2 regions of the Streptomyces sp. AgN23 genome follow, and region 2 is predicted to be linked to the other one. Evidence: predicted binding sites of a transcription regulator. Region 2 holds the regulator's gene; the other holds the start of a gene.
What was found. Region 2 encodes HrcA, which represses chaperone genes, less so after heat shock. Its sites were predicted from a motif close to TTNGCACTCNGNNNNNCNGAGTGCNAA; they were not measured.
Positions count from the first base shown of each region.

Region 1 (5,333 bases), 1.1 Mb from region 2:
TCACCCAGCTGGTCAAGGCCGACAACCTCGCCCGTGAGCTGGGCGTCACCGGTGAGCTGCACATCAAGGACGACTCCGGCAACCCCACCCACTCCTTCAAGGACCGGGTCGTCGCCATCGCCGTCCAGGCCGCCCGCACCTTCGGCTTCACCACGCTCTCCTGCTCCTCCACCGGCAACCTCGCCGGCGCGGTCGGCGCCGCGGCCGCCCGGGCGGGCTTCCGCTCCTGCGTCTTCATCCCGCACGACCTGGAGGCCGGCAAGGTCGTCATGGCCGCGGTCTACGGCGGTGAGCTGGTCGGCATCGAGGGCACCTACGACGACGTCAACCGCTTCTGCAGCGAGCTGATCGGCGACCCGGTCGGCGAGGGCTGGGGCTTCGTCAACGTCAATCTGCGGCCGTACTACGGCGAGGGCTCCAAGACCCTGGCGTACGAGATCTGCGAGCAGCTCGGCTGGCGGCTGCCCGACCAGATCGTCATCCCGATCGCCTCCGGCTCCCAGCTCACCAAGATCGACAAGGGACTGAAGGAGCTGATCGCGATCGGTCTGGTCGAGGACAAGCCCTACAAGATCTTCGGCGCCCAGGCCGAGGGCTGCTCCCCGGTCTCCGCCGCCTTCAAGGCCGGCCATGACGTCGTCCGGCCGCAGAAGCCGCAGACCATCGCCAAGTCGCTGGCCATCGGCAACCCCGCGGACGGCCCGTACGTCCTCGACATCGCCCGCCGTACGGGCGGCGCGGTGGAGGACGTGAACGACGAGCAGATCGTCGACGCGATCAAGCTGCTCGCCCGCACCGAGGGGATCTTCGCGGAGACCGCGGGCGGGGTGACCGTCGGCGTGACCAAGAAGCTGATCGAGGACGGTCTGCTCGACCCGTCCCTGACGACCGTCGTGCTCAACACCGGCGACGGCCTCAAGACCCTCGACGCGGTGGCCCCCACCACGGGTCCCTCCGCCATCATCCGCCCCACCCTTGAGTCGTTCCGAGAGGCTGGTCTCGCATGAGCGTCAACGTCCGAATCCCGACCATCCTGCGCACGTACACCGCCGGTCAGGCCGAGGTCCCCGCCGAGGGCGCGACCCTCGCCGAGGTCCTGGCGGATCTGGAGAAGAACCACCAGGGCATCGCGGCCCGCGTCCTGGACGACACCGGCAAGCTCCGCCGCTTCGTCAACGTCTACGTCAACGACGACGACGTCCGCTTCGCCGACGGCCTGGCCACGGCGACCCCGGACGGTGCCGGGATCTCGATCATCCCGGCGGTCGCGGGCGGCTGCTGACCCCGCGTCCACCCTCCTCACCTTTGGCATCGCCCCGTCCGGGGACAACCGGACGGGGCGATTCCGTGTGTGGAATCGCGATACAGTTGCCCGGATTCCCCGATGGCCCCCGGGCCGGAACCACATATGAGAACTCGTCAAGTTGTGCGTAAAGTGTGAGCGCGAATTGCCGGGTTGGTTCCCTATGTCCCGCCCGGCTTGCCCGAACTTCACATAAATCCTCACTTTTAACCGTTCGGCCGTGCCCAGAATTCTCGTCCGATTGACCTGTTGCAGAGGGCGTTGGGACGGATACATTCAGCGGCGGTCGACGCGTTCCGGCGCACACCCCCCACATCCGGGGGGTGAGGTCTGACCCGGGTCCGCGGAGTGCGGTCCTGCGCAAGGGCCAGCAATAGGGGAGTTAGGAATGGCTCAGGGCACCGTCAAGTGGTTCAACGCGGAGAAGGGGTACGGCTTCATCGCGGTCGACGGTGGTGCGGACGTGTTCGTCCACTACAGCGCGATCCAGATGGACGGGTACCGCACCCTCGAGGAAGGCCAGCGGGTCGAGTTCGAGATCTCGCAGGGTCAGAAGGGCCCGCAGGCCGACATGGTCCGCGTGGCCGTAGGCTGACGCGCCGACGCGACGCAGCTGAACAGTACAGTCCGAAGGGTCCGTGTCCCGGCCAGGGTACGGACCCTTCGGCGTGTCCGCGCTGATCGTTACGGGGGTTTGTGCGTGGGGGGGGGGCGATGGCCTTCGGCCACTTGCGCCCACCCGTCACCCGGCCGCCACCCCCCAACGATGGCCTTCGGCCGCTTGCGCCCACCCGTCACCCGGCCGCCACCCCCCAGCGATGGCCTTCGGCCGCTTGCGCCCACCCGTCACCCGGCCGCCACCCCCCAGCGATGGCCTTCGGCCGCTTGCGCCCACCCGTCACCCGGCCGCCACCCCCCAGCGATGGCCTTCGGCCGCTTGCGCCCACCCGTCGCCCGGCCGCCACCCCCCAACGATGGCCTTCGGCCGCTTGCGCCCACCCGTCACCCGGCCGCCACCCCCCAGCGATGGCCTTCGGCCGCTTGCACTCTCTAGGCCCGAGTGCTAATCATTGGCGTTAGCACTCTGACGTTGAGAGTGACAGAAGGACCGGGTCGGTGAGGCCCGCCAGGCCATGCGGGGCAAGGAACCGTATGGCAGGCAGGCCGTCCGTCGCGGGCGCCAGCGCGGTCCGGAGCAATCCACCCCGTCTTGGGAGGACCACTTCACATGGCCAAGATCATCGCGTTCGACGAGGAGGCGCGGCGCGGCCTCGAGCGCGGGATGAACCAGCTCGCCGACGCCGTCAAGGTCACCCTCGGCCCCAAGGGCCGCAACGTCGTCCTCGAGAAGAAGTGGGGCGCCCCCACGATCACCAACGATGGTGTTTCCATCGCCAAGGAGATCGAGCTCGAGGACGCGTACGAGAAGATCGGCGCCGAGCTGGTCAAGGAGGTCGCGAAGAAGACGGACGACGTCGCCGGTGACGGCACGACGACCGCGACCGTCCTCGCCCAGGCGCTGGTCAAGGAGGGCCTGCGCAACGTCGCCGCCGGTGCCAACCCGATGGCGCTCAAGCGGGGTATCGAGAAGGCCGTCGAGGCCGTCTCCGCCCAGCTCCTCGAGCAGGCCAAGGACGTGGAGACCAAGGAGCAGATCGCCTCCACCGCCTCCATCTCCGCCGCCGACACCCAGATCGGTGAGCTCATCGCCGAGGCGATGGACAAGGTCGGCAAGGAAGGTGTCATCACCGTCGAGGAGTCGCAGACCTTCGGGCTCGAGCTCGAGCTCACCGAGGGCATGCGCTTCGACAAGGGCTACATCTCCCCGTACTTCGCGACGGACATGGAGCGTATGGAGTCGTCGCTCGACGACCCGTACATCCTGATCGTCAACTCCAAGATCAGCAGCGTGAAGGACCTCCTCCCGCTGCTCGAGAAGGTCATGCAGTCGGGCAAGCCGCTGCTGATCATCGCCGAGGACGTCGAGGGCGAGGCCCTGGCCACCCTGGTCGTCAACAAGATCCGTGGCACCTTCAAGTCCGTGGCCGTCAAGGCCCCGGGCTTCGGTGACCGCCGTAAGGCCATGCTCGGTGACATCGCCATCCTCACCGGTGGCACCGTCATCTCCGAGGAGGTCGGCCTCAAGCTCGAGAACGCCGGTCTCGACCTGCTCGGCCGCGCCCGCAAGGTCACCGTCACCAAGGACGAGACCACCATCGTGGACGGCGCCGGCGACACCGACCAGGTGCAGGGCCGCGTCAACCAGATCCGCGCCGAGATCGAGTCCTCGGACTCGGACTACGACCGCGAGAAGCTGCAGGAGCGCCTGGCGAAGCTGGCCGGCGGCGTGGCCGTCATCAAGGCCGGTGCCGCCACCGAGGTCGAGCTCAAGGAGCGCAAGCACCGCATCGAGGACGCGGTGCGCAACGCCAAGGCGGCCGTCGAGGAGGGCATCGTCGCCGGTGGTGGCGTGGCCCTGCTGCAGACCGTCTCGGTCTTCGAGAAGCTGGAGCTCGAGGGCGACGAGGCCACCGGTGCCCAGGCCGTGCGCCTGGCCCTGGAGGCCCCGCTGAAGCAGATCGCGGTCAACGCCGGTCTCGAGGGCGGCGTCGTGGTCGAGAAGGTGCGCAACCTGACCCCGGGCCACGGCCTCAACGCCGCGACCGGTGAGTACGTCGACCTGATCGCCGAGGGCATCATCGACCCGGCCAAGGTCACGCGCTCCGCGCTGCAGAACGCCGCGTCGATCGCCGCGCTGTTCCTCACCACCGAGGCCGTCATCGCCGACAAGCCGGAGAAGGCCGCCCCGGCGGGCGCTCCGGGCGGCATGCCGGGCGGTGACATGGACTTCTGATCGACTCGGCGCGTTCGTTCGCCGGTCGGTCGTACCGTCCAGGACGTCGGGGCGGCACCCTTTCCCAGGGGTGCCGCCCCGACGGCGTTTTGGGGGCCGGGCGGATCCGGGGGCCGGCTGGGGTCCGGCGTATCCGGGGGCTTACGCGGGAAGTCCCGGAAGGGTCAGCCGACCCAGGCCGGAATCCCTGGGCTTCAGGCCAGGGAGCACGTCAACGCTTGGCCGCATCGAGGGCGGCGCGCAGATGGCCGTGTGCCTCGGCGAGCAGCTTCTCGGCGGTCGGGGCGTCCACCTCGCCCAGGATGGTGAGGATCGCGTTCTTCACCTCGCCGTCCGTGGCCGCCAGCGCGCTTTCGATCCGCTGGTCGGAGGCGCCGGTCGCCAGGAAGACGATCCTCCGCGAGCGGGCGCGCAGCTTGTCGTTGGAGGCGCGCACATCGACCATCAGATTTCCGAAGGTCTTGCCCAGCCGGATCATGGTGATGGTTGAGATCATGTTGAGCACCAGCTTCTGGGCCGTGCCCGCCTTCAGCCGGGTCGAGCCGGTGAGCAGCTCCGGCCCCACCACGATCTCGATGCCGTGGTCGGCCGCGGCGGCGAGCGCCGAGTCGGCGTTGCAGGACAGCCCGACGGTGAGCGCGCCGAGCCGTCGGCCGTGTTCGACCGCGCCCACGGCGTACGGGGTGCGGCCGGAGGCCGAGACGCCGACCACCGTGTCGTCGGGGCCGACCCCGAGCAGGTCGAGGTCCCGGGCGGCCAGCTCCGGGCTGTCCTCCGCGCCCTCGATCGAGGTCACCACGGCGTCCGGGCCGCCCGCGATCACCCCGACGACCTGCTCGGGCCGGGTGTTGAAGGTGGGTGGGCACTCGCTCGCGTCGAGCACCCCGAGCCGTCCGGCGGTGCCCGCGCCCGTATAGAGGAGACGGCCGCCACGGGACATCCGCGCGGCGATGGCGTCGATGGCGGCGGCGATGCGGGGGAGCTGGAGGGCGACGGCGGCGGGCACGCCGGCGTCCTCCGCGTTCATGATCCGGGCGATCTCGAGGGTGTCGAGCCGGTCGATCTCGGCGAGTTCGGGGCGGAACGCCTCGGTGGTCAGGGTGTCGAGCTGGGCGCGGAGCCGTGCGGAGCCCTGGTCGGCCGCGGAGTCGGCGGGGTCGGCTGCGAAGTCGGCGG
Region 1 covers NZ_CP007153.1:4,950,692-4,956,024, reverse strand. The annotation lists gene thrC (threonine synthase) at 1-1,007, shown strand, start outside; gene AS97_RS21255 (MoaD/ThiS family protein) at 1,004-1,282, shown strand; gene AS97_RS21250 (cold-shock protein) at 1,692-1,898, shown strand; gene groL (chaperonin GroEL) at 2,532-4,157, shown strand; gene murQ (N-acetylmuramic acid 6-phosphate etherase) at 4,369-5,333, opposite strand, start outside.
Region 1: groL (chaperonin GroEL) is a predicted target of HrcA. The motif match lies at 2,344-2,370, and genes of this name have one in related genera.

Region 2 (5,333 bases):
ACCCCGGGGCGTACGCACAGGCCCTGGGCGAGGGCAGGTCGCCCGGCGCGGGCCGGGAGCTGCTGACCGCCGAGGAGCGCCGGGTGGAGCGGATCCTGCTGGAGCTGCGGCTGGTCGAGGGCTGCCCGCTGGAGCTGCTGCGCCCGGCCGGGGCCGTGGCCGCGGCCGGGGCGCTGGAGGACGGTCTGCTGGACCCGGAGCCGTACGGACGGGGGCGGGCCGTGCTCACGCTGCGCGGGCGGCTGCTGGCGGACGCGGTGGTGCGGGACCTGGTGGACTGAGACGGGACCGTCAGCCCTGTGGGGACGGGAGCCGTCAGCCCTGTGGGGACGGGGGCCGTCAGCCCTGCGGGGCCGTCACGAAGTCGATCAATTCCTCCACCCGGCCCAGGAGCTCCGGCTGGAGGTCCTTGTAGGAGTGGACCGAGGACAGGATCCGCTGCCAGGCGGCCCCGGTGTTCTCCGGCCAGCCCAGGGCGCGGCAGACGCCCTTCTTCCAGTCCTGGCCGTGCGGCACTGTCGGCCAGGCCCGGATGCCGACGGAGGACGGCTTCACGGCCTCCCAGATGTCGATATAGGGGTGGCCGAGGACCAGCACATGCTCGCCGGTGACCTGCCCGGCGATACGGGACTCCTTGGAGCCCGTCACCAGATGGTCGACGAGGACGCCGAGCCGGGCGTCCGGGCCGGGGGAGAAGTCGTCGACGATGGCGGGCAGGTCGTCGACGCCCTCCAGGTACTCCACGACGACGCCTTCGATGCGCAGATCGTCGCCCCAGACCCGCTCCACCAGCTCCGCGTCATGGCGCCCCTCGACGTAGACGCGCCCCGCACGGGCGACCCTCGCGCGCGCTCCCGGAACGGCGATCGACCCCGAGGCCGTGCGCTGGGGCGCACTGGGGGCCGCCGCGCGCGGGCGTACGAGGGTGACGACACGCCCCTCGAGCAGAAAACCGCGCGGCTCCATGGGGAAGACGCGATGTTTGCCGAAGCGGTCCTCCAGAGTGACCGTGGGGCCCTGGGCCGTCTTCTCACAGCGGATCACGGCGCCGCAGAAGCCGGTGGTGACCTCCTCCACGACGAGGTCCGGTTCGGCGGGGACCTCGGGGGCGGGCCGCTGCCGCTTCCAGGGCGGGGTCAGGTCCGGGTCGTACTGTCGCATCCGGATGACGATAGCGCGCGACGACCCCCCGCTCCTGCGGTGCGGACAACTAGGTGGACGCCTAGTTGGGCGGCTGGGCGGACACCTAGAGGGACACGCCGAAGCGGGCCGCCAATTCGTCACGTTGGGCCCGGACGAACCCGGCGTCCACGACCGAGCCGTGCCCCGGGACATACCGCGCGTCCGGGCCGCCGAGGGCGAGCAGCCGGTCGAGGGCGGCGGGCCAGCGGCCGGGGATCGCGTCGGGCCCGGCCTGCGGCGTGCCGGACTCCTCCACCAGATCGCCGCAGAAGACCACCTCGGGCCGGCCGGGCACCAGAACGGCCAGGTCATGGGCGGTGTGGCCGGGCCCCACATTGGCCAGCAGCACCTGCCGGTCGCCCAGGTCCAAGGTGAGCTCGCCGGAGACCAGGTGGTGCGGGCCGACCAGATGGTCCACGGCCTCGGTGGCGGCGTTTTGTTCCACCCCGTGGCGGATCGCGTCCTCGCGCAGTGTCTCCCGCTCACGGCGCAGCAGCTCGTCCATGCCCATGGCCCCGTACACCTGGCAGCCCGCGAAGGCGGCCGAGCCCAGGACGTGGTCGAAGTGCGGATGGGTGAGCGCGATCCGGGTGGGGCGGCGGCCGGTCAGCCGGGTGATCAGGGCGCGCAGCTCGGCCCCGGCGCGCAGGGTCGCGCCGGTGTCCACGACGAGGATGTCGGTCCGGCCGACGACCACGCCGACCGTCTCGTCCCACTCCGGCAACCGACGGCGGGCCACACCGGGCGCGAGCCGCTCCCAGCCTGCCTCTTCCCAACACGTCTCCATACCGCGACGCTAGCTCAACGGGGATGGGGGAGAGTTGCTGCCAGCGGCGGCTCTTGCCCATGCCACCGCACCCCGCCGTACACTGGCGGAGGGGTTCTGGCACTCGTGCCCGGTGAGTGCCAGGGCGGACGATCTGATGAGACCGCTGGACTGGAGGTGCGCGGGGTGCTCAGCGAACGCAGACTCGAGGTGCTGCGTGCCATTGTCCAGGACTATGTGGGGACGGAGGAGCCGGTCGGCTCCAAGGCGCTCACCGAGCGGCACCGGCTGGGGGTCTCCCCGGCCACGGTGCGTAACGACATGGCCGCTCTGGAGGACGAGGGGTTCATCGCCCAGCCGCATACGAGCGCCGGGCGGATCCCCACCGACAAGGGCTATCGCCTCTTCGTGGACAAGCTGGCCGGAGTGAAGCCGCTGTCCAGCCCGGAGCGGCGGGCCATTCAGAACTTCCTGGACGGCGCGGTCGACCTCGATGACGTGGTGGGCCGTACGGTCCGGCTGCTGGCGCAGCTGACCCGGCAGGTGGCGGTGGTGCAGTATCCGTCGCTGACCCGCTCGACGGTGCGCCATGTGGAGCTGCTGCCGCTGGCCACGGCCCGGGTGATGCTGGTGCTGATCACGGACACCGGCCGGGTGGAGCAGCGCATGGTGGACTGCCCCACTCCGATCACCGAGGACTCGCTGGCCGATCTGCGCGCCCGGCTCAACAGCCGGGTCGTGGGTCGGCGTTTCGCGGATGTGCCGCAGTTGGTGCAGGATCTTCCGGAGTCCTTCGAACAGGAGGACCGGGGGACCGTCTCGATCGTGTTGTCGACCTTGCTCGAGACGCTGGTGGAGGAGACCGAGGAGCGGCTGATGATCGGCGGCACCGCGAACCTCACGCGTTTCGTGCATGATTTCCCCCTGACGATCCGGCCCGTCCTGGAGGCACTCGAGGAGCATGTCGTCCTCCTCAAGTTGCTGGGCGAGGCCAAGGACTCGGGTATGACCGTGCGGATCGGGCATGAGAATGCTCACGAGGGGCTCAACGCCACCTCGGTCGTCGCGGTCGGCTACGGTTCCGGCGACGAGGCGGTCGCCAAACTCGGCGTGGTCGGACCGACCCGCATGGACTACCCCGGAACGATGGGAGCGGTACGCGCAGTGGCACGTTACGTCGGACAGATCCTGGCGGAGTCGTAAGTGGCGACGGACTACTACGCAGTCCTGGGCGTGCCGCGTGATGCCTCGCAGGACCAGATCAAGAAGGCATTCCGCCGGCTCGCACGCGAGCTGCATCCGGATGTGAACCCGGATCCGAAGACCCAGGAGCGGTTCAAGGAGATCAACGCCGCTTACGAGGTCTTGTCGGACCCACAGAAGAAGCAGGTCTACGACCTGGGCGGGGACCCGATGTCCGGGGCCGGCGGCGGTGGCGCCGGAGGCTTCGGCGGGGGCTTCGGCAACTTCTCCGACATCATGGACGCGTTCTTCGGCACCGCCTCGCAGCGCGGTCCGCGCTCCAGGACCCGGCGCGGTCAGGACGCGATGATCCGTCTGGACGTGGAGCTCAACGAGGCCGCGTTCGGGACCACCAAGGACATCCAGGTCGACACCGCGGTCGTCTGCACCACGTGCAGCGGCGAGGGCGCGGCGCCGGGCACCTCGGCGCAGACCTGTGACATGTGCCGTGGCCGCGGTGAGGTCTCCCAGGTGACGCGGTCCTTCCTGGGTCAGGTCATGACCTCGCGGCCGTGCCCCCAGTGCCAGGGCTTCGGCACCGTGGTGCCCACCCCGTGCCCGGAGTGCGCGGGCGACGGCCGGATCCGCTCGCGGCGCACCCTGACCGTGAAGATCCCCGCCGGTGTGGACAACGGCACCAGGATCCAGCTGGCCGGTGAGGGCGAGGTCGGACCGGGCGGCGGCCCGGCGGGCGACCTGTATGTGGAGATCCACGAGGTCCCGCACCCGGTCTTCCAGCGGCGCGGCGACGATATGCACTGCACGGTGACCATCCCGATGACGGCGGCGTCGCTGGGCACCAAGGTGCCGCTGGAGACGCTGGACGGCCTGGAGGAGGTCGACATCCGGCCCGGCACCCAGTCCGGCCAGTCGATCCCGCTGCACCAGCGCGGCATCACCCATCTTCGGGGCGGCGGCCGGGGCGACCTGATCGTGCATGTCGAGGTGACCACCCCGACCAAGCTCGACCCGGAGCAGGAGGAGCTGCTGCGGCGGCTGTCCAAGCTGCGCGGCGAGGAGCGCCCGGTCGGCGAATTCAAGCCGGGGCAGCAGGGGCTGTTCTCGCGGTTGAAGGACGCGTTCAACGGGCGGTAGGCGCTCCGGCCGGGGGTACGGGGGTTGTCCCCCGGGGGAGTGCGGTAAGCCGGGGCAGCAGGGGCTGTTCTCGCGGCTGAAGGACGCGTTCAACGGGCGGTAGGCGCTCCGGCCGGGGGTACGGCCGGTAGCGCCGCCGACGCCCGCAGCACCGCTGATCCGGTGGTGAGCCCGTGTGGAGGGCATGGCACGATGTGGCCATGTCCTCCGCGCTGACCGATCTCTACCGGTACCCGATCGTGCAGGCGCCGATGGCGGGTGGAGCCTCCTGCCCGCAGCTCGCCGCCACTGTCTCCGAGGCCGGTGGTCTCGGTTTCCTCGCTGCCGGCTACAAGACGCCGGAAGCGATGTATGAGGAGATCAAACAGCTGCGAGGGCTGACCGGACGGCACTTCGGTGTCAATCTGTTCATGCCGCAGCCGTCCAACGCCGACACGGCCGCCGTCGGGGCCTACCGGGCGCGGCTCACGGGCGAGGCGGCCTGGTACGAGACTCCGCTGGGCGACCCGGACGCGGGCACGGACGACGCGTACGACGCGAAGCTCGCCGTGCTCCTCGACAATCCGGTTCCGGTCGTCTCGTTCACCTTCGGCTGTCCGACCCGTGCCGTCCTCGACGCCTTCGCCCAGGCCGGCACCCGCACGATCGTGACCGTGACCTCGCCCGTCGAGGCGCAGACCGCCCAGTGGGCGGGCGCCGACGCCGTCTGCGTGCAAGGAGTGGAGGCCGGCGGCCACCAGGGCACCTACAGCAATGACCCGGCCGTCGACGGAATGGGCGCCGGGCTCGGTCTGCTGTCGCTGATCACGCTGGTCCGTGAGTACGTCCAGATCCCGATCATCGCGGCGGGCGGGATTATGCGTGGTTCGCAGATCGCCTCGGCGCTGGCCGCGGGCGCGGTCGCGGCCCAGATGGGGACCGCGTTCCTGGTGTGTCCCGAGTCCGGGGCGAACGCCCTGCACAAGCAGGCGATGACGGATCCGCTGTTCGGCCGGACCGAGCTGACCCGCGCCTTCTCCGGCCGCCCGGCCCGGGGCCTGGTCAACCG
Region 2 covers NZ_CP007153.1:3,823,332-3,828,664, reverse strand. The annotation lists gene hemW (radical SAM family heme chaperone HemW) at 1-281, shown strand, start outside; gene AS97_RS16920 (DUF3097 domain-containing protein) at 340-1,161, opposite strand; gene AS97_RS16915 (MBL fold metallo-hydrolase) at 1,247-1,969, opposite strand; gene hrcA (heat-inducible transcriptional repressor HrcA) at 2,135-3,151, shown strand; gene dnaJ (molecular chaperone DnaJ) at 3,152-4,285, shown strand; gene AS97_RS16900 (nitronate monooxygenase) at 4,486-5,333, shown strand, end outside.